Regions from separate parts of the Anaerofustis butyriciformans genome, predicted to be linked through region 2. Evidence: predicted binding sites of a transcription regulator. Region 2 holds the regulator's gene; the other holds the start of a gene.
What was found. Region 2 encodes HrcA, which represses chaperone genes, less so after heat shock. Its sites were predicted from a motif close to TGTTAGCACTCNNNNNNNNNGAGTGCTAACA; they were not measured.
Positions count from the first base shown of each region.

Region 1 (15,595 bases), on a different contig from region 2:
TAATAGGAAAAGAAGCTGAGATAGAAGGTAAACTTATATATGAAAGTGAAAATCCTATAGTTAAGACAAAAGAAAGCAAGATAAAAGGAGGAGTAGAAAAAAAAGATTTAGGTCTTAATATTCCTCAAAGCATTACGACTTCTGATAGCAGTGTGTTTGCAGATTTTCTTGGATATTATAATAATTTAAGCAAGATAACAATTTTAATCATAGGCTTAATTCTTATAAAATTATTCCCTATAAGTGCTTTAAAAGTAGAGATATTTGCAAGAAGAAATATTTTAAAATGTTTAAGCATGGGAGCTCTTACAATGCTTGTAATAACTCCTCTTATGTTTATATTGATAATGACAGTTGTCGGCATTCCTGTTGCGCTTCATTTGTTAAGTTTATATTTTAACTTAACTTATATTGCAACTATTCCAACTGCTCTTGTTATTGGCGGACTTTTTGTAAAAGGTCAAAAATTATCTAGTAAAATGCTTACTGGTGTATTTATTCTGCTTGCATTGGAATTTTTGTCTATAGGTATATTAAGTTCACTTATTATATTTGTATTTAATTTAATAGGAATAGGAAGCATTGTAATGCTTGTTTCACTATATTTGCGTTTCCAAATGAAAAGGGAAAAAACAGAATATATAACACTAATGAGTATTAATGACAGCAGAGAAGATATAATCAGAACAAAACAAAAATTTGAACAAATGAAAAGCAGAAAATTTGAAGAAGCAATGAGAAAAAGAGAAGAAACTCTAAAAGAAAATGATGATAATGAAAAACAAGAAGAAACTGAAGATATAAATAAAAAAGAGGATAAAGAAGATGAGTAGTATTTTAACTTTAGCGATTGAAACTTCCTGTGACGAAACAAGTGTTGCAGTTGTTGAAGACGGTATAAAAGTTAGGTCAAACGTAATTCATACACAAATTGATATTCATAAAGTTTACGGAGGGGTTGTTCCGGAAATTGCATCTAGAAATCATTTAATGAAGATTTCAAGTGTTGTAGATAAAGCACTATCAGATGCAGATGTAACTTTTGATGATATTGATTTTATAAGCGTTACCACAGGACCAGGGCTTGTTGGAGCTTTACTTATAGGTTTATCTTATGCAAAAGCTCTTGCTTTTAGTTTAAATAAAGACTTAGTTGGTGTAAACCATATGGCAGGGCATATAAGCGCAAGTTTTCTTATGGGAGCAAAACCTCCTTTTGTATGTTTAACGGCAAGCGGAGGACATACAAATATAACAAAGGTTAATAGCTATACTGATTTTGAACTTCTTGGTTCTACTAAAGATGATGCTGCAGGAGAAGCATTTGATAAGGTCGCAAGAAGTCTTGGACTTTCTTATCCGGGAGGAGTTCAAATAGATAAGCATGCAAAAGAAGGGGATGAACACAGCATTGATTTTCCTATTGTTATGATGGGTAAGGATAATCTTGATTTTAGTTTTAGTGGGCTAAAGAGTGCTGTGCTTAACTATTTAAATAGTAAGAAAATGAAAAACGAAGAGATTAACATAGATAATGTTTGTGCAAGTTTTAACAGATGTGTTGTAGATACAATAGTAAATAAAACAATGTTAGCACTGAAAAAAGAAAACATGAAGACTCTTTGTGTCGGTGGAGGTGTTCTTTGTAACGATATGCTAAGAAATGAACTAAAAAAACGTTGTGAAGAAGAGGGGATAAAATTATTTATTCCTGATAAAGTTTATTGTACGGACAATGCTGCAATGATTGGATGTAGTGGATATTTTAATTATATAAATAACAAAAAAGACAGTCTGATTTTAAATGCAAATCCTGACTTAAAATTGTAATATACAATTAATAAGTTAATAAAAATGTAATAAAAATTATCAACATTTTTTGTGGATTTTTAAACATCATCAATGTAAAATATAATAAAATTGTTGATAATTCATGTGTATAAAATAGACAAAATCCCTTAAAATAAGTACTTTTAAATGTGAATAATTGTGGAAAACTGTGGATAAGTCTGTTGATATGTGTATAAATTTGTAGAAAAGATAACAAATTCATTATATTTTGTAAAATTTTATCAAAAAATGAATATTATGGAGTAATTTGAAAATGGAAAGATTTCAAACGGGTGTAAAGATAAATTTAGATAATTTAATTAATAATTACAGAGTAATAAAAAATAAAGTTGGAGATAAAAAAGTAATACCTGTAATTAAAGCTGATGCATACGGACACGGTGCAGAAATATGTGCAAAAGTTCTAATGGAAGAAGGAGCTGATTTATTTGCTGTTTCCAGTGTGTATGAAGCTATGTGTCTAAGAGAATATGGTATTGACAGTGATATATTAATCCTTGGTTATGTTCCGGATAGAAAGATTAATAAAATTTTAGAAAATAATATTATTCCTGCAATATACAATATTGATTTTGCAAAGAAATTAAATGAAGAAGCTTTAAAAAACAATACAAAAGCAAGAGTACATATTAAAATTAATACAGGTATGAACAGACTTGGATTTAAAAAACATGAAATTGACAGTGCTTTTGCCGCTTTAAAGGAGCTTAAAAATCTTGAATTTGAAGGAATTTTTTCTCATTTTGCAACAAGTGACGAAGTTGATAAAACTTATAGCAAAATGCAATATGAAATATTTGAATATGCAATAAATAAAGCTAAAGAATACGGTTTTGACATAAAGATAAAACACATAGCAAATTCTGCCGCAATAACAGATTTAGATGAATATTATCTTGATGGTGTAAGAGCTGGTATTGTTCTTTATGGAATTTATCCTTCAGAGATTAAACCCGAGGTTAATCCATATAAACCTGTTATGTCTTTCCACACAAGCATAAGCAATATTTTTACAGTGGAAAAAGGAGAAACCATAGGTTATGGAAGAACTTTTACAGCTGATAAAAAAACAAGAGTTGCCGTAATGTGTGTAGGGTATGCAGACGGATATAACAGAAAGCTTTCCAATAAAGGAAAGGTTCTTGTTAATGGCAAATATGAATGTAATGTAATAGGAAATGTTTGTATGGATATGACAATGCTTGAAATTCCTATGGATGCAGACATAAACATAGGAGATAGCGTTGAAATATTCGGAGAAAATATAAGCGTTTCAGATTTAGCTAAAATATGTGAAACAATTCCTTATGAGCTTTTATGTTGTATAAACAAAAGAGTAAAAAGAGAATATATTTTAAATTCAGAGCCGAGAGAATTTTAATTTCTCGGTTCTTTTTATTTAACATAATTATCTTTAACATGAAATTAGAGAAAAATTTTAAAAGATAATTAATTTTTTTCATAAATACTATTGACAATATATATAAGTGTGCTAAAATACTATTAGCACTCAGGAAAGAGGAGTGCTAACGAGATTGATTATAACTAATATAAAATATATTTTAGGAGGCGTGAGTTAATCATGAAATTACAGCCACTTGGCGACAAAGTCGTAATAAAAGTAAAAGAAGAAGAAAATAAAACAGCAACAGGTATCATTTTACCTGATACAGCAAAAGAAAAACCTGTTATGGGTGAAGTAATCGCTGTTGGTACAGGTGAAATCGTAGATGGTAAAAAAGTTGCTTTAGATGTAAAAGAAGGCGATACTGTTATTTATTCAAAATATGCAGGCTCAGAAGTAAAATTAGAAGGCGAAGAATATCTTATTTTAAGACAAAACGATATTTTAGCTATTGTTAAATAATTTTAATAATTAGTAGATAAGGAAAGGTGATATAAAATGGCAAAAGAAATTAAATACGGAATTGAAGCAAGAGAAGGTTTAAAAGCCGGAGTTGATAAATTAGCTGATACAGTTAAAGTAACATTAGGACCAAGAGGAAGAAATGTTGTTCTTGGTAAAAGCTTTGGTTCTCCAATCATTACAAATGATGGTGTAACAATTGCAAGAGAAATTGAACTTGAAGATAACTTTGAAAACATGGGTGCACAACTTGTAAAAGAAGTTGCAACAAACACAAATGATGCAGCAGGAGATGGTACAACAACAGCAACTGTTCTTGCACAATCAATCATTAACGAGGGTCTTAAAAACGTTGCAGCAGGAGCAAACCCAATGGTACTTAAAAAAGGTATCGAAAAAGCAGTAGATAAATTCGTTGAAGAACTTAAGAAAATTTCTAAACCTGTTGAAGGTAAAAAAGCTATTGCTCAAGTAGCAGCTATTTCTTCAGCTGATGAAACAGTAGGTGAACTTATTTCAGAAGCTATGGAAAAAGTTGGTAATGACGGTGTTATTACAATCGAAGAAGGAAAGTCAATGAAAGTTGAACTTGAATTCACAGAAGGTATGCAATTTGACAGAGGTTATTTATCAGCATACATGGCAACAGATGTAGAAAAAATGGAATGTGTATATGACAAACCATACATCTTATTAACAGATAAAAAAATCACTAATATGCAAGAAATCTTACCTTTATTAACAGAATTACAACAAGCTGCAGGTAACTTACTTATCATTGCTGATGATATCGAAGGCGAAGCTCTTTCTACATTAATTGTAAATAAACTTAGAGGCGTAATTAACTGTGTAGCAGTAAAAGCTCCTGGATTTGGTGATAGAAGAAAAGCTATGCTTGACGATTTAGCAATTTTAACAGGTGGTACAGTAATAAGTGATGATTTAGGTATGGATCTTAAATCTACAACTCTTGATATGCTTGGTAGAGCAACACAAATCAGAGTTGACAAAGAAAACACAATCATCGTTGAAGGTCATGGTGATCCAGAAAAAATCGAAGACAGAAGAAATCAAATTAAAGCTCAAATTCCTGAAACAACTTCAGAATATGACAAAGAAAAATTACAAGAAAGACTTGCTAAACTTTCTGGCGGTGTAGCAGTAATTCAAGTAGGTGCTGCAACAGAAACAGAAATGAAAGAAAAGAAATACAGAATCGAAGATGCTCTTAATGCTACAAGAGCAGCTGTAGAAGAAGGTATCGTTCCTGGTGGTGGTAGCGCAATGATTTCTACAATTCCAGCATTAGACGAACTTGTAAACTCTCTAGAAGGAGATGAAAAAACAGGTGCTGCAATTATCAGAAAAGCTGTTGAAGCTCCACTTAGACAAATTGCTTACAATGCCGGTGTTGAAGGTAGCGTAGTAGTTGATAAATTATTAAATGAAGAAAAAGGTAAAGGTTTCGATGCATTTAACTTTGAATACAAAGACATGGTTGAAGCAGGTATCGTAGACCCAACTAAAGTAACAAGATCAGCGATGCAAAATGCTGCAAGTGTAAGTGCTATGTTCCTTACAACAGAAGCTAGTGTTGCTGATATTAAATCAGAAGACAACGCTCCTCAAATGACACCTCCAATGATGTAATTTAAGTGAAGCGAAATTAAAACACCCTTTATTAAGGGTGTTTTTTTATTAAAAAAAATTAATATTATAAAACATTATAAATTTATATTTTATGATAAAATTACTATATAAAATAAAATCAGAGGGTTTTTATGAGATATATAATAAGTGATATACATGGTTGTTATGATGAGTACATGGATTTAATTAATAAAATAAACTTGAAAGACAAAGATATATTATATATTTTAGGTGATGTAGTGGACAGAGGACCAAAACCAATGGATGTATTTAAAGATATAATGAATAGGAAAAATGTTGTTTATCTTCTAGGAAATCATGATTTTCTTTTTTATGAAATGATAAAAAAATTTGACAATGATTTAAAAGATAAAGATAAGAAAAATTTATCTTCTGCCGATATTGATTTATATTTTGCATGGAGCGAAAGCGGCGGGAAAATAACAATGAATGAATTTAAAAAGATGAGTAAAGAAGAAAAGATAGCATTGGCTGATTATATAGAAAATGCAAGTTTATATGAAGAAATATATCATGACAATAAACATTATATTCTTACTCATGCCGGACTTGAAAATTTTGATAAAGATAAAGAAATCGGTGAATATGAAATATTTGATTATATAGAAGGAAGAAGTGACTATTCAAAAAGATATCTTGAAGATAAAAATACTTTTTTTATAAGTGGACATACTCCGACTATGTTAATTAATGATGACAGCAAACCTCATATATATAAGCAAAATGGACATATTGCAATAGATTGCGGTTGTGTATATGGAGGAAAGTTGGCGGCATATTGCATAGAAACACAAGAAGAATTCTACAGCGATTAATATATATTCTTTTAGCTCTTTCTTTTGTTTTTTACTGAAGTTGCAATAACACAGAAATTTATATTTACACTATAAAAATAAAAAGGTATATCAATTTGATATACCTTTTTTTTATATAAAGTTTGAAAATAAATCAATTATTATTCCACAAAGTGAACCTATTAGATAGAGAAGAATAAGAATTTTAATGTTTTCTTTTCTGTCCTTGTTAACCTTAAATAAAACCAAAAGACCAACTCCTGCACTTACAAGTAATCCTGACATCATGGCTCCAAAGCCGAGTCCTCCACTTAAATATAAATTTGTTATTATTACTGAACCTGCACAGTTAGGTATAAGTCCTACAATACCGGCAATTAATGAACCTATTATAGGTTTATTTAAAATAATGTTTGAAAGATTTTCTTCTCCAATAAATTCAATAAAAATATTTAGTACAAATGTAAATATAAATATGAAAATAAAAATATTTATAGTGTGTTTAATTGCAGAAAACAAAAAACTTTCTTCTTCTTTGCAATCATCATGCATATGGTTATCACTGTGTCCCATATTAACTTTATGATCTATGTCTGATTTTCTAAGTAATATATCTATTATTAACCCAAAAAATATTCCGATTACTACTTTTGAAAAAATTATCTTAAGTATTAAAGAAATAGGAGCAGCACTTGCAATCATTATAGGAAGCATTTCATCTGATGTTGATAAAAAGATTGCAATTAAGGTACCAAGAGAAATTATTCTTCCTGCATAAAAATTTGATGCAGCGGTTGAAAACCCGCATTGTGGTATTGCTCCAAGCACAGCCCCTACAATTGGACCGAATATACCAGCTTTTTCAATTATCTTATTAAACTTATCTTCTGTTTTATGTTCAATAAATTCAAGTATTATATATGTAATAAGTAAGAACGGAAATATTTTAATGCTGTCGGTAAAAGCATGTTCCAAAGAATGTAATAGCATGTAACTCTCCTTAAATTGTATTATGTTAGTTTATGGTAACATATATTAACATAAAAAGTCTACCATAATTATATAATAAAAATTGTTTTTTTCTAATAGTAATAAAGTATTTTTAATATTATTTACAACTGTCTTGTCATATGTAAAGTTTAGTGCTATAATATGTGACAAGTCAATTAAGGAGTATAAAATGGGAGATACAGTTATTAGTAAAATCGAGAAATTAAAAAAAGAAAAAAATGCAGTTATATTGGCGCATTATTATGTGGATGATGAAATACAAAAAATAGCAGATTATGTTGGAGATTCATTTTATCTTGCAAAAGTGGCAACAAAAATAAAAGAAGATGTAATAGTATTCTGCGGAGTATCTTTTATGGGAGAGAGTGCAAAGATACTTAATCCAAATAAAAAGGTTTTAATGCCTGATGAAAGTGCAGATTGTCCAATGGCACATATGGCAAGTGTAGAAAAAATAGAACAAATGAAAAAGGAATACGATGATTTGGCAGTTGTATGTTATGTAAACTCAAGTGCAAAATTAAAATCACACTCTGATGTATGCGTAACATCTTCAAATGCATTAAAAATTGTTGAAAGCTTGCCAAATAAAAATATTTTCTTTATACCTGATGAAAATCTAGGAAGATATGTATCAGAAAAAGTAAAAGATAAAAACATTATTTTAAATGACGGATATTGTCCTATACATAAAAAAATGGATAAAGAAAGTTTATTAAAGGCAAAAGAGCTTCATGAAAATGCTGAAGTTTTGGTTCATCCTGAATGTACAGAAGATGTATTAAAACTTGCTGATTACATAGGCAGTACAGCTGGTATTATTGATTATGCCACAAATTCTTCATGTAATGAATTTATTGTAGTAACAGAAACCGGTGTTTTATATGAATTAAAAGAAAAGAATAAAGATAAAAAATTCTATACTATTTCATGTGAACAGATTTGTCCTGATATGAAAAAAATTACTCTTGATAAAATACTTAACTGTCTTGAAAATGGCAGTGGTGAAGTAGTATTAGATGAAAATTTAATGAAGGAAGCATATTTACCTTTGGAAAAAATGCTTGAACTTGGGAAATAAGGAAGAGATAATGAAAACAGATATAGTGATTGTGGGTACAGGTGCGGCAGGACTTTTTGCCGCACTTAATTTACCTAAAGAAAAAAATATAATTATAATAACTAAAGATGAAGCGAAAAACAGTGATTCATTTTTGGCTCAAGGCGGAATGTGTGTTTTAAAAAGTGAAGATGATTATGAGAATTATTTTGAAGATACAATGAAAGCCGGACATTATGAAAATGATAAAAAATCCGTTGATATAATGATAAGATCTTCTGTTGATATATTAAAAGATTTGGAAAAATATAATGTAGATTTTGCAAAAGAAGGTAATAATTATATATATACAAGAGAAGGTGCTCATTCTTCCAAAAGAATATTATTTCATGAAGACACAACGGGAAAAGAAATTACATCTAAGCTGCTTTTAGAAGCAGAAAAAAGAGAAAACATAACAATAATGGAACATGTTACAATGGTTGATGTTATTTCAAAAGATAATGTATGTTATGGTATTGTTGCAAGAAATGAAGAAAATGAAGTTTTTCTTATAAATGCAGATTATACTGTATTTGCTTGTGGAGGAATTGGAGGGCTTTATGATAACTCCACAAATTTTCCTCACATTACAGCTGATGCAATAGCCATTGCAATTAACAGGGGAATAGAACTTAAAAATATTGATTATATTCAAATTCATCCAACCACTCTTTATTCTAAGAAGAAAGGAAGAAGATTTTTGATTTCCGAATCAGTAAGAGGGGAAGGGGCAATTCTTTTAAATAAAAACATGGAAAGATTTGCAAATGAACTTTTACCAAGAGATCTTCTTTCAAAAGAAATTTTAAAACAAATGAAAAAGGATAATATGCCTTATGTATGGCTATCAATGAAACCGATAGATAAAGAGGTAATAAAAAAACATTTTCCTAATATATATAAACATTGCCTTGAAGAAGGTTATGACGTTACAAAAGAGCCTATTCCTGTTGTTCCGTCTCAGCATTATTTCATGGGAGGAATAAAGGTGGATTATAATTCAAAAACTTCTATGGAACATTTATATGCAGTAGGAGAAACAAGCTGTAACGGAGTTCATGGAAAGAACAGACTTGCAAGTAATTCCTTGCTTGAAAGTTTAGTTTTTGCTAAAAGAGCAGCAAAGGAAATAACCGAAAAGTATGAAAAATTAAATAAAATTGATATAAATATCAATTTAGATAATTACAAAGACTATACTTCATTAAAACAACAATATAAAGAAAAGGTACTTAAAGAAGTCGAAAGGAACAAGAAAGAACATGAAAGAGCAAATTAGCATGAAATTAAATATGGACAGTCTCATCATGCAGGCTTTAAGAGAAGATATAACAAGTGAAGATATAACTACAAATGCCGTAATGAAAGAATATAAAAAAGGTGAAGTTGAGCTTATATGTAAAGAAGATGGGATTATTGCCGGACTTGATGTTTTTAAAAGAACTTTTGAACTTTTAGATGAAGATACAAAAGTTGAATTTTATGTAAAAGATGGACAAGAAGTAAAGAATAAACAACTTATAGGTAAAATTACGGGAGATATAAGAGTTCTTCTTTCAGGGGAGAGGACAGCACTTAATTATCTTCAAAGAATGAGCGGTATTGCAACTTATACAAATAAAGTCGCATCAATGCTAAAAGGAACAAAAACAAAACTTTTAGATACGAGAAAAACAACTCCGAATATGAGAATATTTGAAAAATATTCCGTTAAAGTCGGAGGAGGGTATAATCATAGATACAATCTTTCAGATGGTATACTTTTAAAAGACAATCACATTGCAGCAGCTGGAGGAGTTAAAGAAGCTGTTATTATGGCAAAAGAATATGCTCCTTTTGTAAGAAAAATTGAAGTTGAGGTTGAAAATTTGGATATGTTAAAGGAAGCCTTAGATGCAGGAGCTGATATAATAATGCTTGATAATATGCAAAAAGATGATATGATAGAAGCTGTAAAGATGTGTAAGGGGAAAGCCAAAACAGAGTGTTCTGGAAATGTAACAAAAGAAAATATAAAAAATTTAACTGATATTGGGGTTGATTATATTTCAAGCGGTGCTCTTACTCATTCGGCAAAAATTCTTGATTTGTCTATGAAAAATTTAAGAGCTTTATAAAGGATAAAACAATGGATGCAAAAACCAGAAGGAAAGAAATTTTAAATATAATTAAATATAATATGGAACCTGTTTCAGGCAGTGCGTTAGCAAAAAAGCTAAATGTCAGCAGACAGGTTATAGTTCAGGATATAGCGCTCCTTAGAGCCGAAAATAACGATATTATTTCTACACACAAGGGTTATATCATAAACGGAGGAAACACTTTTAAAAGAGTTTTTAAGGTCTATCACAGCGATGATGAAATAATAGATGAACTTAATACTATTGTAGACCTTGGAGCAAGAGTTTTAGATGTGTTTGTAAATCATAAAGTTTACGGAAAGTTAACAGCAAAGCTTGATGTTTCTTCCAGAAGAGATGTAATGAACTTTATTGATGGAATAAACAAAGGTAAATCTGCGCCTCTTAAAAATACTACTTCAAATTATCATTATCATACAGTGGAAAGTGACAGCGAAGAAGTATTGGATCTTGTTGAAAATGCATTAAAAGAAAAGAACTATCTAATAGAAAAAACAGCTGAATAATCAGCTGTTTTTTTATAATATATTTTAGAACATGCCTTTCATAAATCCTGACATTATGCAAGCACCTTTTGCACCCATATTAATAACTGTATCTATATTTTCCTTATTAATTCCGCCTATTGCATATACCGGAATATCGACACATTCTGTTACTTCTTTTAAAAAGTCAAGACCTCTTCCTTTAAGACCTTTTTTACAGTCCGTTTCAAAAATATGTCCTGCTGTTATATATGTTGCTCCAAGCTTTTTTGCTTCTATTGCTTCTTTAGTGCTGTGTGTTGAAATTCCAATAATATCAAAATATTTAAGCTTTTCTTTTTCCTCTTTTGCTTTCCAAAGAGGAAGATGTATTTTCTTTTGATTTAAGGATATTGCTGTATCAATGAAATTATGAAGTATTATGTCTGTGCTGTATTTATCACATATTTTTATTACTTCCATAGCAAGTATTTTATATTCGTCTTCTTTTAAGTCTTTTTCCCTTAAAACTATAGCTTTAGGATTTTTTTTACATATTTGTTCTATTCTTTGTAAAAAATCTATATTGCATAAATGTCTGTTTGTGATACATATTAAATTATGATAAGTATACATAATCATTCATTACGGGTTGAAGACCTCTATTTTTAATTGCGTCTAAAACTTCATCAAGAGTTCTAGAATCGCTGATTTCAAATTGGTCGTCTCCTTCTTCTTCTACTTCATCAGTATGACTTCCAACTCCCGTACTTACTCCTGCTGATATTTTTGTTGCACACATTCCAAGAACATTATCTCTAAAACCTGCTCTTTCTCTTGTTGAGATAGTTAGCCCTGCAAAAGGCATAAATAATCTATATGCGCACATAACTTGAAGTAATTGTGGTTCGTGTACGTCTTTTGGATTTATTTTGTCGTTGTTTATTATAGGTCTAAGTCTAGGACATGAGAAAGATATTTCTGCATGAGGATATTTTCTTTGAAGATAATATGCATGAAGTCCCGTTGCAAGAGCGTCTTTTCTAAAATCATCAAGACCAAGCAGTGCGGCAAAGGCAACTCCTCTCATTCCACCCATTAAGGCTCTTTCTTGTGCATTAAATCTATAAGGGAAAATTCTTTTATGCCCCATTAAATGAAGTGTTTCATATTTATCTGAATTGTATGTTTCTTGGAATACCGTTACAAAATCTGCACCGTGTTCGTGTAAGTATTTGTATTCATCGCTATTCATAGGATAAACTTCAATACCTACGTTTTTAAAGTATTTTTTTGCTATTTCGCAGGCTTTACCTATGTATTCAACATCAGACATTTTTCTGCTTTCGCCTGTTAGTATAAGTATTTCTTCTATACCTGTTTTACTTATTGCTTCCATTTCTTTTTCAATATTTTCATATGGAAGTTTTGCTCTCTTAATTTTATTGTAGCAGTTAAATCCACAGTATATACAATAGTTTTCACAGTAATTTGATATATAAAGAGGAGTAAAAAGATATATTGAGTTCCCAAAATGTTTTCTTGTTTCTTTTGTAGCAGCTTTTGCTATATCTTCAAGAAAAGGAAGAGCTGCTGGAGATAATAGAGCCTTAAAGTCTTCTATGGATTTTTCGTCTTTGTTTAAAGCTCTTATTACGTCTTCTTTTGTATATATATCAAAATTTGTATTTTCTATTTCGTTTATTACTTTATCCATAATGTCGGAAGGTATTTGTTCCATATCTTCCATATATTCCATATGACTTACTTTTCTCATTTCTTCGATGCTTTTCATTTCTGCCTCCTTAGTCTCTTAAAAATCCTGTTAGCGGAGAAGATGAAACTGCTCCGTCTTCTATAACCCTTCCAAGACCTGCAAGATAAGCGTTTCTGCCGGCATTTATTGCATCTTTAAATGCTTTTGCCATTAGAGGAATATCTTTTGCTGTTGCTACTGCAGTATTTACCATTACGGCATCTGCTCCCATTTCCATTACTTCACAGGCTTCGCTTGGTCTTCCAAGACCTGCATCAACTATTACGGGAACATCTATTTCGTTTATAAGTACTTTTATGAATTCTTTTGTTGAAAGTCCTTTGTTTGAACCGATAGGAGAAGCAAGAGGCATTACACAGGCTGCTCCCGCATTTACCATATCCCTTGCTGCGTTTAAGTCAGGATACATATAAGGCATTACAATAAATCCTTCTTTTGCTAATTCTTCCGTTGCTTTTATTGTTTCGTAATTATCAGGTAAAAGATATTTTGATTCATGTATAACTTCTATTTTAATAAAGTCTCCACATCCAAGTTCTCTTGCTAACTTTGCTATTCTTACAGCTTCTTTTGCGTTTCTTGCTCCTGATGTGTTTGGTAGAAGGGTTACTCCTTTTGGAATAAAATCAAGTATATTTTCTCCTTTTACAGTGTTTGCTCTTCTTAAAGCAAGGGTTATTATTTGTGCGTCGGCGTATTTAATTGCCGCATCAATTAAGTTTAAGTCGTATTTTCCTGAACCTAGGATAAATCTTGAAGAAAATTCTTTTCCTCCGATTATAAGTTTGTCTTCTTTGTTTTGCATTGTTTTTCTCCTTTACACTTCTTCTTTTCCTAAAATAAGTCTTACTGCCATGTTTGCTTGATGTGCTGCACATATGTTTACTCTTGGTGCCATAAGTCCCATACCATTATTTATATCGCTTTTCTCATCACCGCAAATATATAAGTTTTTCATTTTTTTCGTTGTTTTTATGAGATTTGAACTGTCAAATCCTGCCATACCGTTTCCTGAAATAATTTTTTTGTCTTTATATTCACTTAGAATAGCAGTTATCAGCATAGCTTTATTTTTTGCATCGTCAAAAGCTTCACATATTATATCGTCATCTTTAAATATTTCTGCTGCATTTGTTTCGTTTATCTTTATATCGTCAGCTTTAATATTTAAGTATGGATTTACTTCTTTTAATATATCTATTGTTGCTTTTGTTTTTTTCATTCCAAGGTGTTTTATATAATAATTTTGTCTGTTTAAATTACTTAAGTCTACTTTGTCGAAATCGACTATATGAATATTTTCAATTCCGCTTCTTGCAAGCATTACGGCTATATTTGAACCAAGCCCTCCAAGTCCTGCCACTGCGACTTTTGCGTTTTTTAGCTTTTCATGTATTTCATTTGAAAATCTTATATCTATTATTTGGTTTATTTCTTCTTTTGTAGGTACTTTATTCATCAGCCTCCTCCTACAAAACTTACTACTTCTATTTTGTCGTTATCTTTTATTTTGATCTTATCAAAATCTTTTTTGCTTATTATTTCTTCATTAAGTTCCACTGCTACTTTCTCACTATCAAAATTGCATTTTTCCAGCAGTTCTTTTAAAGAAATATCAGAGAATTTTGTATCTTGACCGTTTATCTTTATCATATTTCCTCCTTTTTCGTAAAAAAAATACCACAAGAAGAATCTACACCCGTGGTGGTGTACCCCTTCTTGTGGTAATCACAATCTAAATATATTATATTAAGTTATATTTTGTTTGTCAATTAAAATTACATTAGAATTCTTTAGAATTATTGACTTTATATAGACATTAGATTAAAATGTGTAGCATGATACATAATATAAAGAGGGAAGATTATGAAAGAAGAAAACTTAGAATTTTATTTTAAAAGAATAAATGACGCACTAATATCTTATGTAAACAATGAACTTAAAGAATTAGATTTAACTTTTTCTCAAATGGAAGTTTTACAGTTTTTATGTGAAAGAAAAAATGAAGAAATATATCAAAAGGATATTGAAAAACATTTTAACCTCTCTCATCCAACAGTAATAGGTATATTAAAAAGACTACAATCAAAAGATTTAATCATAATTAAAAGAAGTGAAAAGGATAAAAGGAAAAGAAATATTATTATTACAAAAAAAGTAACAGATTCGGAAGAAAAAATGTATGCGAAAAAAAATGAAATAGAAGATCATATAAAAAGTTTATTATCAGATGAAGAAATATCTGAGCTAGAAAGGCTTCTTAAAATTTTATGTGAAAATATTATATATAAATTATAGATAATAGGAGAAAATTATGAAAAAAATGGACAATGGAACAAAACGTACTTTAAAAATTTATGGTGCAATACTTATATTCATTATTTTAATGAATATGTTTGTAATTCCTTCTTTAAGTGCAAAACAGATTAAAGAAGTTGATTACAGTACATTTATTACTATGACAGAAGAAAAACAAATTGACGAAGTGGAAATTACATCAAATAAAATATTATTTACAGATAAGTCAGAACCAAAGCATATTTATAAAACAGGTATTATAAATACAGATACACAGCTTGTTGAGAGATTACAAGAAAGCGGTGCAAAGTTTGGTAGTGAAATTGTAGAACAAAATTCTGCTTTTTCTAACTTTTTTATCTGGTTTATATTACCAATAATAATATTTACAGTATTCTTCAGTTTTATAAATAAGAAGATGGCAAAACGTATGGGTTCAGGTGGATTTGGTGCAATGCAGTTTGGAAAAAGTAATGCTAAAGTATACGTTAAATCAACTGACGGTGTAAAATTTAAGGATGTTGCAGGAGAAGATGAAGCGAAAGAAGCTTTAACAGAGATAGTAGATTTTCTACATAATCCCGGCAGATACCAACAAATCGGAGCGAAGATTCCAAAG
Region 1 is NZ_JAYFFH010000004.1:45,128-60,722, reverse strand. It holds gene V2W16_RS06690 (bactofilin family protein) at 1-833, shown strand, start outside; gene tsaD (tRNA (adenosine(37)-N6)-threonylcarbamoyltransferase complex transferase subunit TsaD) at 826-1,830, shown strand; gene alr (alanine racemase) at 2,105-3,232, shown strand; gene groES (co-chaperone GroES) at 3,434-3,718, shown strand; gene groL (chaperonin GroEL) at 3,755-5,368, shown strand; gene V2W16_RS06665 (metallophosphoesterase) at 5,500-6,204, shown strand; gene V2W16_RS06660 (putative manganese transporter) at 6,316-7,173, opposite strand; gene nadA (quinolinate synthase NadA) at 7,364-8,275, shown strand; gene V2W16_RS06650 (L-aspartate oxidase) at 8,286-9,575, shown strand; gene nadC (carboxylating nicotinate-nucleotide diphosphorylase) at 9,559-10,413, shown strand; gene V2W16_RS06640 (transcription repressor NadR) at 10,425-10,943, shown strand; gene V2W16_RS06635 (thiamine phosphate synthase) at 10,968-11,537, opposite strand; gene thiH (2-iminoacetate synthase ThiH) at 11,521-12,696, opposite strand; gene V2W16_RS06625 (thiazole synthase) at 12,707-13,483, opposite strand; gene thiF (sulfur carrier protein ThiS adenylyltransferase ThiF) at 13,496-14,137, opposite strand; gene thiS (sulfur carrier protein ThiS) at 14,137-14,331, opposite strand; gene V2W16_RS06610 (MarR family winged helix-turn-helix transcriptional regulator) at 14,545-14,976, shown strand; gene ftsH (ATP-dependent zinc metalloprotease FtsH) at 14,993-15,595, shown strand, end outside.
Region 1: groES (co-chaperone GroES) is a predicted target of HrcA. The motif match lies at 3,353-3,383, and genes of this name have one in related genera.

Region 2 (15,595 bases):
CGGGACATGGACCTGCATAATATATACACTCTCCTTTTATATTAAAAGGAAGCTTATCGCCATTTTCCATTGTTTCCACCATTTTTTTATGAGCAGCATCTCTTGCAGTATAAATATATCCCGTTAAATATAATTTATCCCCTGCATTTATATCCATGATTTCATCATCACTAAGTGGTAATTTTACTTTCTTTTCCATATTAAATCTCCGTTTCCTTATGTCTTGATACATGGCAACCTATATTAACACTTACAGGCAGACCTGCAATATGAGTAGGATAAGTTAGAATATTTACTCCAAGAGCTGTAGTGCTTCCGCCAAGTCCTCCGGGGCCTATTCCAAGTTTATTGATTTTATCAATAAGCTCTTCTTCCATATTTCTATAAAACTCATCTTCATTTTTATGATTAATATCAAGAAGTAAAGCTTCTTTTGCCATTAATGCAGCCTTTTCCATTGTTCCTCCTATTCCAACTCCAACAATCATAGGAGGGCAAGGCTTGCTTCCTGCCTTTTCAACTGTTTGTAAAATAAAATCAACAACGCCTTCATATCCATCTGCTGGTTTTAACATCTTTGTATCACCGCAGTTTTCACTGCCAAAACCTTTTGGCATAACTTTTATTTTAACCTTGTCACCTTTTACTACGTTATAATATATTATCCCAGGTGTATTATCTTTGGTATTTTCTCTTCTTAAAGGACAACCTACAACACTTTTTCTAAAATACCCTTCATCGTAAGCTTCTCTTATAGCATCGTTTATTTCATCATAAATGTAATTACCAGTAAAGAAAACTTCCTGACCTACCTCCAAAAACACAAGGCACATACCTGTATCTTGACATATAGGGCAGTTTTCTTTCGCTGCAATATCTATATTATCGTTTATAACACTTAAAAGTCCTCTTCCAATCTCTGACTTTTCTTCTTTCTCACTTTCAATCAAAGCATTTTTAATATCATCTCCAAGAAAAACATTTGCTTCAAGGATAAGTTTTTTTACTTCTTCTTTTATAATTTTAGTATCTATTTGTCTCATAATAACCTCTAAAAAATTTATATATTAGAGTATAGCACAGGTATATTTTATTTTCTACTTTTCATCACAAAGTTATTTCAAATATTATTATGTTAAAACATAATAATATAGTATAATAATATAAATGAAAAGGTTTAATTGAAAACGTAGAATAAATGAAAGCGAGAAAAGATATGGCTGATAATATTATTATTCAAAACGTCAGTAAAATTTACGGCAGCAAAGAAAACGAAGTAAAAGCTTTGGATAATGTTAGCTTTGAAATCGAAAAAGGCAAATTTACGATTATAGTGGGACAAAGTGGCGCAGGAAAAACAACACTTCTTAATCTCCTTGGAGGAATGGACACAATCACAAAAGGAAGCATAATCGTAGATGGCAAAGACTTAAGCAAATTAAGCGAAAAAGAACTTACCTCATACAGAAGATACGATGTAGGCTTTGTTTTTCAGTTTTATAACCTTGTTCAAAACCTTACTGCAAAAGAAAATATAGAACTTGCAACTGAAATATCAAAATCTAGCATATCTGCAATGGATGCTCTAAGAGATGTAGGGCTAGAAAAAAGAGCTGACAATTTCCCGTCTCAATTATCCGGCGGAGAACAACAAAGAGTATCAATAGCAAGAGCTCTTGCAAAAAATCCTAAATTATTATTATGTGATGAACCAACGGGAGCACTTGACTATAAAACAGGAAAATCAATATTAAAACTACTTCAAGACATTTGCTTTATGAACAATATTCCCGTAATAGTGGTAACCCACAACCTTGCATTAACGGAAATGGCAAATAAAATCATAAAGGTAAAAAACGGACAAATTGAAGATATTATAATTAACGAAAATGTTAAAAACGTCGAAGACATAGAATGGTAGAATTTTAAATAACAACATATGAAGGTGCCTTAAATGAAGACATTAATAAAAGACTTATTAAGAGAAATCAGACTTACAAAAAACAGATTTATATCCATTTTATTAATCACTCTTCTTGGAGTGTGCTTTTTTGTCGGGCTAAGAGTAATAGGACCGCAAATGGAGTATACGGCAAATAAATATTTTGAAGACACCAGCTTGTACGATGTAAGTTTTATGTCCACATATGGTTTTAGTAATAAAGACATAGAAGCGATAAAAAACGATAAAGACACAAAAGATATTTTTGCCACATATTCAACAGATCTTCTTTTAGGTCATAACGACAAAAGCATTGTAGCTAAGGCTTATGGTATGCCAAACAAAGAAGATATCGTAATGATGGATTATGAACTTATAAGCGGAAGTTATCCAAAAGAATCAAATGAATGTGTAATATCAGATAATTATTTAAAAGCAAACAATTTAAAACTCGGAGATACTTTAAAAGTAGAAGATTATGAAAGCGTAAAAATAAAAGAAAAAGAACTAAAAATAGTAGGAACAGCAAGCTGGTCATATTACATTACTGATGATGATTACGGCTCTTCAAAACTTGGAGACGGAACAATAAACACATTCTTAATATTAAGTATGGATGCTTTTGACAGCGATTACTACACAGACTTATACGTAAGTTTAAAATCAACTAAAGATATAAATTGTTTTAGTGAAGAATATGAACAAATCATTACGGACTACAAAGATAGAATAAAAGAAACAACATCTTTAAGAGAAACTCAAAGGTTACAAGAAGAAAAAGACAAAGCATATAAAGAAATAAACGATTCACAAAAAGAGCTGGACGAAAAGAAAAAAGATGCTTACAATGAATTATCCAGTGCAGAAAAGAAACTTAAAGACAGCACTTCTAAACTTTCTGATTCTAAAAATGAACTTGAAGATCAAAAGTCCATTTTAAAAAATGAAATTGCAAATGCAAAAGCTGAACTAAACAAAAGCGAAAAAGAACTTGAAACTAAAGAAAAACAAATAAATTCAGCAAAAGCAGAATTAAAAACAGCAAAAGAGGAATTAGAAAAACAAGAAGAAGAATTTTATAACTATGTAGCTTCATTAACAGAAGAGGAAAAAGAAGCCTTAAAAGATATTCTTTCTAAACAAGAACAAGAATTAAAAGATGCAAAAACGGAATTAGAGACAAAAGAAAAAGAATTAAGCATCGCACAAACTCAAATAACAAACGCAAAAAAAGAAATTAAAAGCGGATACAGCGAAATAGAAAAACAAGAAAATACAGCAAACAAAGAATTTGCAAACGCATCTTACCAAATAACATCAGCACAAAAAGAAATTGACAGCGGATACAGCGAATACAACAAAAACAAAGAAAAAGCAGATGAAGAATTTGCAAATGCACAAAAAAAAATAGATGATGCAAAAGCAGAAGTTGAAGATATGGAAGAAGTTAAGTGGTATACACTTGACAGAAACACAAACGAAAGTTATTTTAGCTACGCAGAAAATTCAAAAAAAATAACATCAGTCGCAAAAGTATTTCCTTTAATATTCTTCCTCGTTGCAGCACTTGTATGCTTAACAACCATGACAAGAATGGTTGAAGAAAAAAGAACGGAACTTGGAATATTAAAAGCTTTGGGATTTGGCAAATTTGCAGTAAGCATGAAATTTATTGTTTATGCATTCCTTGCAAGTTTTATCGGCAGCATTATAGGACTTATCATAGGTTTTACATTTGTTCCAAACATGATTTACGAAGCATATAGAATTTTATATAAAACACCTGAACTTATCCCTGTAATTTATCCTAACTACATCGTTATTTCTCTTGTAGTAGGTGTGATGTGTACGGTTCTCAGTGCTTATGTAGCTTGTAATTCAGACTTAAGAGAAGTTGCAGCAAGTCTTCTTAGACCAAAAGTAATGAAAAGCGGAAGAAAAGCATTACTTGAAAGAATTCCTTTTATTTGGAACAGATTAAGCTTTAAATGGAAAATAACAATAAGAAATCTTATGAGATATAAGAAAAGACTTATAATGAGCGTTGTAGGGATCGGCGCATGCTGCGGACTTTTAATCGCAGGATTTGGGCTTAGATATTCAGTATCTTCAATGATAGATTTACAATATACCCATGTAAGAAATTACAACATGGAAACATCTTTGGACAGCGATGTATCTACAAAAGAAATAAAAGAAATTGAACAGGAATTTAATAATAACAGTGAAATAAAAGAAAGCAAACTATTCTATCAAGATACCTATGAAGTAGACGGAGATAAAAAAAGTTATAATTTCTCTTTAATGGTTCCGATAGATACTGATGCAATGAACAACTATATTTACTTAACCGACTACGAAACGGAACAAAGCTTAACTCTTCCTGATAATGGCATTATAATAACCAGCAGATTAAGTGAAATAGCCGGAATAAAAAAAGGCGACACAATTAAAATAAAAGATATGGACGGAAAAGAATATCAAGTTTCTGTAGCAGGGGTAGTAAATAATTATATTTACCACTATGCATTCATCAGTAAAGATTATTATGAACAATTAACAAATGAAGATGTAAATGCAAATCTTATTTTATCAAGACTTACAAATAATGATGAAGAAACTTATGATAATCTAAGTAAAGAAATTTTGAAAAACAAAAATATATTAAGTGTTGAATTTAATCAAAGAACGGCAGAAGGATTTTCTCAACAGCTCGACAGTTTGGATTTTGTTATTGTTGTAATAATTATCGCAGCAGGGATGTTAGCATTTATAGTAATGTTTAACCTTGATAATATTAATGTAAGTGAGAGATTTAGAGAAATTGCAACCATAAAAGTTTTAGGATTTTATAATAATGAAGTAAACTTATATATTGTAAGAGAAAATATTATACTTAATATAATCGGTATAATAGTAGGATGCTTAATAGGAAAATTCTTCCATAAATACCTTATGAACACAGTTGCTGTTGACTTCGTACAATTTTATAATGATATTTTAATATCAAGTTATATATATGGCGTAGTTCTTACGATTGTATTTGCGGTAATAGTAAATATTTTCTTAAACAGAACACTGAAAAAAATTAACATGGTAGAATCACTAAAAAGCGTAGAATAAAAAAAGAGAAGTTTAAAACTTCTCTTTTTTATAACATCCAAATAACATAAAGCAAAAAAAAGACTTCATAAGAAGTCTTTTTATTTAAAGTTATCTTTTACCTTATCCCAGAAACTTTTATTTTGTTCATTGTTTTTATCACTTGAAAGTTCCCCGAATTCTCTTAACTTAGATTTTTGTTTTTCTGTTAAGTTCTTAGGAACTTCAACTTTTATTTCAACATATTGGTTACCTTTGCCAAAACCGTTGGCATTTTGAATACCTTTATTTTTAAGTTTAAATACTTGACCTGATTGTGTTCCTTCAGGAATTTTAAGTTTAACCTGTCCATCAACCGTAGGCACCATTATATGATCCCCTAAAGCTGCTTGAACAAAAGTTATCGGTATTTTGCAATAAATATCGCTACCGTCTCTTGTAAATATTTGATGAGGTTTTACAGTTATGTAAATATATACATCTCCGTTAGGACCTCCGTTTTTACCAGCTTCACCTTCTCCTCTTAAAGGAAGAACGCTTCCGGTATCAACACCTGCAGGAATTCTAATTGAAATAACTCTTTCTTTTCTTACAGTACCGCTACCGGAACATGTAGGACAAGGTTTAATAATTTTCTTACCTGTACCATTACATTCACTACAAGTTTTTACTGTTTGAACAGTTCCAAACAAGCTTTGTTGAGTTACTCTTACTTGACCTGTACCATGACAAGTTTCACATGTTTTAATGTCAGCATCATTTACAGCCCCCCTGCCTGCACAGGTTTCACAAGTTTCTGTTCTTTTTAATTTAATTTCTTTTTTACATCCAAAAATTGCGTCATTAAAAGATATTGAAAGATTAACTCTTAAATCTCTACCTTTTTGACGAGCATTTTGTCTATTTGCACCTGAAGAAAATCCGCCGCCAAACATTGAACCGAAGATATCACCAAACATATCTTCAAATCCACCAAATCCGGCACCGCCGAAACCGGCTCCACCGCCCATGTTTGGATCAAAAGCAGCATGACCGAATTGATCGTATTTGGCTTTTTTATCAGCATCAGATAAAACTTCATAAGCTTCGTTTATTTCTTTAAACTTTTCTTCTGCTTCTTTATCACCAGGATTTCTGTCAGGATGATATTTCATAGCAAGTTTTCTATATGCTTTCTTTATATCAGCTTCGCTGGCACTTTTATCTACGCCCAAAACCTCGTAATAATCCCTTTTTGCCATTATCATCTACTCCCTTTTAAATTTGAAAAGCACCCTGCAAAGTATTTACTTAGCAGGGTGAAGTTGTTTTAATTATTTATCGTCATCATCTACTACTTCATAATCTGCATCAACAACATTATCATCTTGTTTTCCAGCATCGCTTGCACCTTGAGCATTTGCACCTGCGTTTTGTTGGTTAGCTTGATCAGCATATAATTTTTCTGCTATTGGATATAAAGCTTCACTTAATTTTTCTGTTGCTTTTTTAATTGCTTCTGTATCAGAACCTTCTAATTTTTCTTTTAAGTCTTTAATTGCATCTTCAACAGGAGCTTTTTCTGTATCTGTCACTTTATCGCCAAGATCTTTTAATGTCTTTTCAGCATTGTAAACTGCTGCATCAGCATTATTTCTTGTATTAATTTCTTCTTCTTTTGCTTTATCTTCGTTAGCATATTGTTCAGCTTCTTTTACAGCTTTATCAATTTCTTCTTTAGACATGTTAGAAGAAGATTGGATTACAACGTTTTGTTCTTTTCCTGTACCTAAATCTTTTGCTGTAACATTAACGATACCATTAGCATCAATATCAAATGTTACTTCGATTTGTGGCACTCCTCTTGGAGCTGCAGGAATTCCTGTAAGTTGGAATCTACCTAATGTTTTATTATCGGCAGCCATTCCTCTCTCCCCTTGAAGAACATGAATATCTACTGCTGTTTGACCATCTGCAGCTGTTGAGAATACTTGGCTTTTCTTTGTTGGAATAGTTGTGTTTCTGTCGATTAATTTAGTGAATACTCCACCAAGAGTTTCAATACCAAGTGATAATGGAGTTACATCAAGAAGTAATACGTCTTGAACATCCCCTGCAAGTACACCACCTTGAATAGCAGCACCGATTGCTACACATTCATCAGGGTTGATACCTTTATCAGCTTCTTTTCCTGTGATTCTCTTAACAGCTTCTTGAACTGCTGGAATTCTTGTTGAACCACCAACAAGTACTACTTTATGAATATCGCTTGCTGATAAACCAGAGTCAGCGATTGCTTTTCTTACAGGTTCCATTGTTGCTTCAACAAGGTCTGCTGTAAGTTCATCAAATTTAGCTCTTGTTAAAGTTACGTCTAAATGTTTAGGGCCAGCTGCGTCCATTGTAATGAATGGAATATTGATTTGAGCTGTTGTTTTACTTGAAAGTTCAATCTTAGCTTTTTCAGCACTTTCTTTAAGTCTTTGCATTGCCATTTTATCGCCGCTTAAATCAATACCGTTAGCTTTTTTAAATTCAGAAATTAGATATTCAATGATTTTATTATCAAAGTCATCCCCACCTAAGTGGTTATTACCGTTTGTTGCTTTAACTTCAAATACGCCATCAGCAAGTTCCAAGATAGATACATCGAATGTACCACCACCAAGGTCGAAAATCATAACTGTTTGATTTTCTTCTTTATCAAGACCATAAGCAAGAGCTGCTGCTGTTGGTTCGTTGATAATTCTTAAAACTTCAAGACCTGCGATTTTACCAGCGTCTTTTGTTGCTTGTCTTTGAGCATCTGTAAAGTAAGCAGGAACTGTAATAACTGCTTTAGAAACAGTTTGTCCTAAATAACTTTCAGCATCTTTTTTCAATTTTTGTAATACAAAAGCTGAAATTTCTTGTGGTGTATATTTTTTACCATCAATATCAACTTTATAATCGCTTCCCATATGTCTTTTAATTGAAGCAACTGTTTTTTCTGGGTTTGTAACTGCTTGGTTTTTAGCTACTTGACCAATTAATCTTTCTCCGTCATTTGTAAATGCTACTACTGATGGAGTAGTTCTTGCGCCTTCTGCATTAGCTATAACAACAGCTTCCCCACCTTCTAATACTGCTACACATGAATTTGTTGTACCTAAATCGATACCTATAATTTTTTCTTTACTCATTTTAAATCTCTCCTTTTTATAAAATCTATTTTAACTTATTAACTTTGACCATAGCCGGTCTTAAGACTTTTTCTTTATAAACATATCCGTCTTGAAAAACTTCAAGAACAATATTATCTTCTTTATCTTCAACCTTGTCAACTGCTACCGCATTGTGTTTGTTTGGATCAAATGCGGTATCAATAGCTTCGATTGTTTCAATTCCTTCACTTTTTAACAGTTCACTTAATTGAGTGAATATCATGTTAACACCTGCATAAAAACCGCTTTCTTTATCCTCCTCACTTTCAAGAGCTCTTTTGAAGTTGTCAATTATAGGAAATAAGCCTTCTGCGAATTTAGATGTTGAATAAATAATCATTGCTTCTCTATCTTTTGCTGCTCTTTTCTTATAATTATCAAAATCGGCTAAAATTCTAAGATAGCTCTCATTTAATTTATTATATTTTTCTTCAAAGCTCTCTTCTTTCTTTTCTTCTTTAACTTCTTCTTTTTCCTCTATTGTTTCATTTACTTTTTCTTCTTTTATCTGTTCTTTGTTTTCTTCTTTCTTCACTTCTTTTTCTTCATCTTTCATATTTTTTTGTTTTTCTTTTTCTTCTTTTTCTTTTCTAAGCTCATTTATATCTTTAATATTACCATTATCCATTTAGCTACCTCACTTTTCAAATATTTTTGAAATATGCTTTGTCAGTTCATCACTTAAAACATCAAGTGTTGAAATAGCATAATCGTAATTCATCCTTGTAGGACCAATAACACCGATTGTTCCTATTGTTTTGCCGTTTAATTTATAATCGGCAGTTATAATCGAACAATCACTAAAGTCCTCAACTTTGTTTTCATTACCTATAACTATATGAATATCTTTATCATCATCAACAGCAGATAATATTGCATTTTCCAATTTATCTTTACTGTTTACCGAATCAATAAAGTGTTTAGCTTTTTCCAAATTCTCGAATTCCGGATAGTTTAATATTTTGCTTACTCCTTTAGAATAAATCTTTGAAGAATGCGCCTTTTCAACTAAACTTCTAAATACAGGCATTATTTCCGATAAAATTCTGTTTTCATCTTCACTTAAACCGTCAATTGCTTTACCTAGAAGTTCAATTACTTCATTTGCAGGTCTGTTTCTTATTATTGAAATAAGGAAATTATTTATTTTTTCTAGCTGCTCTAAAGTAACGCTGTCTTTTAACCTTATCTCTGCATTTTTGATAAGACCTTCTTTTGTTACGACGATAATCATGACTCTTTTTTCTTCAATGTAAACAAGTTTTACGTCTTTTACATTTAAAGATGAAAGTCTTGGAGCCATAACAAGAGAAGTATAATTCGTCATTTTAGTAAGAATATTAAGTGTTTGTTCTATTGTTTTATTAAGTTCAAACATATAATTTTCATACTCAGCTTTAACAACATCTCTTATTTTTTCATCTAAAGCATTTTTCTTCATAAAGTTATCGACATATAATCTATATGCCGTAGTAGAAGGAATTCTACCCGCAGAAGTATGAGGTTTTATTAATAAGCCCATATCTTCCAAATCGGACATTTCATTTCTGATAGTTGCAGAAGATACACCAAGCTTATATTTTTTTTCAAGAGTTCTTGAACCAACAGGTTCTGCTGTTTTAATATAATCATGTATTATTGCATTTAAAATAATAAACTTTCTATCTTCCCAGTTCATTTTCCTTTCTCCTTCTTATTAGCACTCTTTAAACATGAGTGCTAACACTGTCATAAATATACCACCACGACTATACTTTGTCAATAGATTATTTAAATTTATTTTCTATTTTTAATGAAATTTTAATATTACAAAATGATTTATTTAAAACTTATATAATTCATTTATAAAAACAAAAAAACTCCCATAAGGAGTTTTATTTTGCATATGTTCTTGCACCATCCATAAGGATAATTTCGCCGCTTACATAAGTTGCCATATCACTTGATAAGAATGCTGCCATATAAGCTACATCTTCAGGAGTACCAAGTCTTCCAACAGGAACAGTAGCGATTTTTTTCTTTGTCATTTCTTCATCAAACTTATTTAACTGTTCTGTTTTTATAAGAGAAATTGCAAGAGTATTACATCTTATATTTTCACTGCCATATTGAACAGCCATATATCTCGTAAGTCCCATAAGCCCTGCCTTAGCAGAAGAATACTGAGGACCTCCGCCCATACCTGAATACATTGCAGAAGAACCTATATTTATTATACTTCCTCCACCGGCTTCTTTTAATAAATCCAAACCGCCTGCCATTATAGAATAAAAAGAACCGTATAAGTTTGATTTTAATACACTGTCAAGATATTCAGGGGTAAGCTCATCAATTTCAAATACCTTAGAGCCACCCGCATTATTTATAATAATATCAAGTTTACTAAACTTATTTTTAACATCCGATAGAACTTCTTTCATCTGCTCAAAATTACCAACATCACATTTATAGCATAAAGCTTTTCTTCCCATATCCTCTATTTCTCTTACTACCTCCATTGCTGCTTCATCTCTTGAAAGATAAGTAAAAGCTACATCTGCTCCACAATCTGCTAATGTAAGACAAATAGCTTTTCCAACGCCTCTGCTTCCTCCTGTAATGAAAGCTTTTTTTCCTGTTAAATCAATTTGCAACATATCTTTTCTCCTATATATTTATATATTATTATTAATTTCCCTCACTAATACCGTAAAGACCTTTTTCATCAACTACCTCAATACCACCTCTATATAACTTTATGTACCCACAAGAAACAAAATGTTTAAGCATTCTGCTTACAACTTCCCTGGCACTTCCTAGGTGATTTGCAATTTGTTCATGAGTCATATTTAGTTTTTTATCATCGTTCATATGGTAAAGAACAAACTCAGCAAGCCTTTGGTCAAACTTCTTAAACATAACTTGTTCTAAAAGCCACATCACATCAGAAAATCTTGAAGCCATTATTTCATTTATATAATTTGAGAAAACTAAAGACTCTTTTGAAATCCTATTATATATAATTGTAGGAATTATTATGACTTCGCTTTCTTCCATCGCATCTATAAACACATCAATTGAGATATCTTTCATGACACAAGATGCAGACATTAAACAAATATCCATATCATTTAGATAATAAAGGCTTATTTCTCTTCCACTCTCAGAAACCATATATGCTCTAAGCTTACCTTTTTTTATAAGTACCAAACCAAGACAGCTTACATCATTGTCATGAACAGCATCATTTTGTTTAAATGTTTTATATTCAATATTATTTAAAATAAGATTTTTATGTTTTTCTTCCATTTTGTCCCATACGGGAATTAAATCAGAAAGAGTTTCTTCTATATTATTTGTTTCCATTTTCTTTCCCTTTTTATTTTTGTTCTTTTAATTTTTTAGTAAAAAAATGATAAATGAAGAGCAAACTATAAGCATCATACCCCAAAACATAATATTCTCTTTGTCTGAAGTATCTATACTGTTTACAGGTTGATTTTTGTCTTTATTTTTATTATTATTTACATCTTCGACTTCCATATTTTCACTATCTTTTATATTAACACTCTTCTTTACTACACCTTCATAATTTCCTTTAAAAGTTATATAAAAATCTATACTTTTATCTGTTATCTCTTTTTTAATAACATAATCAATATCTTTTGTAAGAGTAAGTTGTTTACATTTATTATGTAGATATAAAAATCTACATTCTCAGCGCTATTCCATTTGAAGTAACAACAGAATCTTTTTCATCTCTATTTTGATTTTCATTTGCAAAATATATACAACACCTACATTTAATATTAAAAATAAAGTTAAAAGTGTTACTAATAATCTTTTCATATCTTTCTTTGCCAATTATTATTATTTTATTTTATAAAACATTATTATGTCAATAAATTTATAAATTTCATCTCTATGTGACTTAGTCACTGTATTATATTTTTATTTATTTATAATATAATCAAAGATAAGAAAAGAGGTAAATAAAATGAGTGTAATGAATTTAACAAATAAAACATTTAAAAGTGAAATTAATGATGACAAATTGGTAGTAGTAGATTTCTGGGCTCCATGGTGCGGACCTTGCCAAGCTTTTTCACCTATAATTGATGAAGTAAGCGAAGAAATGGATGATGTAAAAATATGCAAGGTAAACGTTGATGAAGAAAGAATGCTTGCAATGAAAAATAGAGTAATGTCAATTCCTACATTATTAATTTACAAAAATGGAAAACAAGTAGAAAGATCTCAAGGCAGACTTTCAAAAAATGAATTAGTAGAACTAATTAACTCATTAAAATAATAAAAAAATAATATATATATTCCCCTAAAAAATAAAATTGTTTGTAAAAAAAAAGAGCATAAGCTCTTTTTTTATTCATAATCAACAAATATAAGAGGATTAATACAATCTTTAACATCTGAAGATGTCCTTATTTCAAAATGCAGATGGTGCCCCGTAGACGAACCGGGGTTTTTATCTTTCTCTGGATCTCCGCCTTCTTTTCCTATCACATCTCCCTGCTTTACTTTCTGCCCTTTTTTTACACTTATTTTTGATAGATGAGCATAAAAAGAATATATATCATACTCATGTTTTATTTTTATGTAATTTCCATACCCTTCTTTATCACACCCCACTTCAACAACTTCTCCATCTGCTGTTGCCTTTATGTCATCATGCCACTTTGCTCCAATATCAATACCGTTATGTTTTGTTTTTTTACCTGTTATTGGATGAACTCTATAAGAAAATTCGCTTGTAATAACTCCCTCCACAGGTTTAATAAAATCAGATTTTTCTGCCTTATATTCTATAAGTTTTGCTTCATTTTTACTTATAATATAATTTTTATTAAACAAATAAAATATTGTATCAATATCATTTAATACAGGATATAAAATAATAAAAGTAAAAAATAAATTTAAAATAAAATATAATACTTTTTTATAAAATTTTCTTTTAATGCTTAATTTTCTTTTCATCAATTAAATATATGAAATAAAAATTTAATTATACTAAAAAAACAGGCATAGCCTGTTTTATAAATACTTTTTTAGTTCATAAAAATTCTGCTCTTCTATTTCAAGAAGTTCTTTTGCAAGATCAACAACTCTTTTGTCGCTGTCTTTATAATCTCTTATTTTCTTTGTTATTTGAACTATACCCATTGTACTGCCTTGCATCATCATTCCGGCAAGATGTTCAACAGATTTGTCCTTTATTGTTTCCATTTTTATCATTAAATAACTTTGAAGTTCTGAAAAATAAGATAAATCTTTTACTTCCTTGCCCATATCATTCATTACTTTTATTACTTTTTTAACAAAAGCATCATAAGTTTCTTTCTCATGAACAAGTTCGTCTCTAAATCTTAAATCTTCGTTAACATCTATTAAGTCTTCAATAGATGTTGAACCCATTTTTGCATTTTTATAAATAAATTCCAATAATCTAATACTGTTATCCATGCTAACTTCCTTTTTTATTTTATTATTAAAAAAGAAAGCACTTTTTATTCATAATATTTTCCGTTATATTTATTTTTTAAAAAATCAATATTTTCTTTACTGTCTTCAACATAAGGTATATTAAAATAATCAAGTATACCTTTTGCAATTGCAACCCCGTATTCATATATGTTATTTATGATAAAATCGCTGTCTTCTGGATTATCGTGAAAAGCTACTTCCATAAGAACCGCAGGAGATACTGTTTTTCTAAGTTCATACATTCCTTTTCCGTTAAAAGTAGAATACCCCTCTTTCACACCAAAATCGTCCGTTGGTGTTAACATTTCAAGATAAGGATAAATATCCCTTGCAAGTTTTTCACCTTCACCGCCAAACCTGTGAGCATAGATTTCAGCACCTCTGGTTTCTCCATTTGAAGCATTAGAATGTATTGCAACATGAACCCTCGGTTTAATGCTGTTTGAATCCTCAACAACTTGTGCAAGAGTCATATTAGGAGAATTCCTCGCCGTTACAAGCCCATGCCTATTAAGTTCGTATTCAACAATATCCGCAATCTCGTTCATCCTTTCTTCTTCGCTTCCAAACCCGTCATAACCTAAATTAAAATGTTGCACTGACGGAGAAATATATACATCTACCATATTTACCTCCATAATAATATCCTTCAAAATATACTATGAAAAAAATTTCTTTTTGTTTATTCTTTTTCGTATTTTTTATTTAATTTTACACATTATAAAAAATAAAAGGTATTTTTATGAATTTCTTTACAACCATTCTTTTTATATTTATATATAGTTTTCTTGGATATATTTATGAAACATTAATTAATTTAAAAAACAAAGTCCCAATTAACTCAAGGGGATTTCTTTACGGTCCTTTAAGGCCAATTTACGGACTTGGATGTATCCTTCTTATTTTTGTTTTTTATAATTTCCATATAGATACTCTTCCATTATTTTTTCTTGTTGGATTTTTTTCATGCACCGTAGAATATATTAGCTCTTACATTTTAGAAAAAAAATTTAATAAAAAATACTGGGATTATTCAAATAACCTATTTAACTTAGACGGCAGAGTCTGTGCTCTTGGTTTTGTAGTATTTGGAGTTTTTGGGCTTTTTCTGCTTAACTTTCTTCATCCAATTTTACTGGATATTGTAAAAGAGACTTTATCACAAAGAGCCATAACATACTCTGTATTTACTCTCTTATTTTTTACTACAATTGATTTGATATTAAGTCTATATAACATTAAACATTCAAATTAAGTTAATTTAAAATTGACTATATTATTTATTTAATTTAAAATAGATAATTATTATAAACTAAGAAGGTATTATAAATGGACAAATTAAACATAAGACAAGTTACAATAGAAGATACAAAAGACATTCTTAAAATATACGAACCTTATATATTAAATACTCCCATTACTTTTGAATATGACGTACCAAGTATTAAGGAATTTGAAGAAAGAATAAGAAAAATAACAAGTAAATATCCTTATTTGGTATGTGAAGAAAATAATCAAATTATAGGGTATGCTTATGCAAGTGAATACAAAGGAAGAAAAGCGTATGACTACACGGTAGAACTGTCTATATATATAAAAGAGGGATATAATAAAAAAGGCATAGGAAAAAATTTATACATGGCATTAATAGAAATACTAAAAAAACAAAACTTTAAAATAGTATATGCCTGTATAACCGTACATAAAACACTGGGAAGTAATAAATTCCATGAAAAATTAGGATTTAAAGAAATAGGATTTTTTGAAAAAAGCGGTTATAAAGATAATAACTGGTATGACACAGCATGGTATAGCTTAGAAATTGGCAAATTTGAAAAACATCCTAAAGCTATTACACCTATAAATGAATTAGACAATAAAGAAAAAG
Region 2 is NZ_JAYFFH010000003.1:131,846-147,440, reverse strand. It holds gene V2W16_RS06070 (Fe-S-containing hydro-lyase) at 1-199, opposite strand, end outside; gene V2W16_RS06065 (fumarate hydratase) at 201-1,043, opposite strand; gene V2W16_RS06060 (ABC transporter ATP-binding protein) at 1,217-1,921, shown strand; gene V2W16_RS06055 (FtsX-like permease family protein) at 1,955-5,065, shown strand; gene dnaJ (molecular chaperone DnaJ) at 5,146-6,285, opposite strand; gene dnaK (molecular chaperone DnaK) at 6,358-8,205, opposite strand; gene grpE (nucleotide exchange factor GrpE) at 8,231-8,854, opposite strand; gene hrcA (heat-inducible transcriptional repressor HrcA) at 8,864-9,904, opposite strand; gene V2W16_RS06030 (SDR family NAD(P)-dependent oxidoreductase) at 10,101-10,862, opposite strand; gene V2W16_RS06025 (Crp/Fnr family transcriptional regulator) at 10,894-11,571, opposite strand; gene V2W16_RS06020 (hypothetical protein) at 11,599-11,748, opposite strand; gene V2W16_RS06015 (hypothetical protein) at 11,929-12,069, opposite strand; gene trxA (thioredoxin) at 12,182-12,517, shown strand; gene V2W16_RS06005 (M23 family metallopeptidase) at 12,589-13,200, opposite strand; gene V2W16_RS06000 (hypothetical protein) at 13,258-13,686, opposite strand; gene V2W16_RS05995 (N-acetylmuramoyl-L-alanine amidase family protein) at 13,731-14,333, opposite strand; gene V2W16_RS05990 (putative ABC transporter permease) at 14,450-14,962, shown strand; gene V2W16_RS05985 (GNAT family N-acetyltransferase) at 15,037-15,595, shown strand, end outside.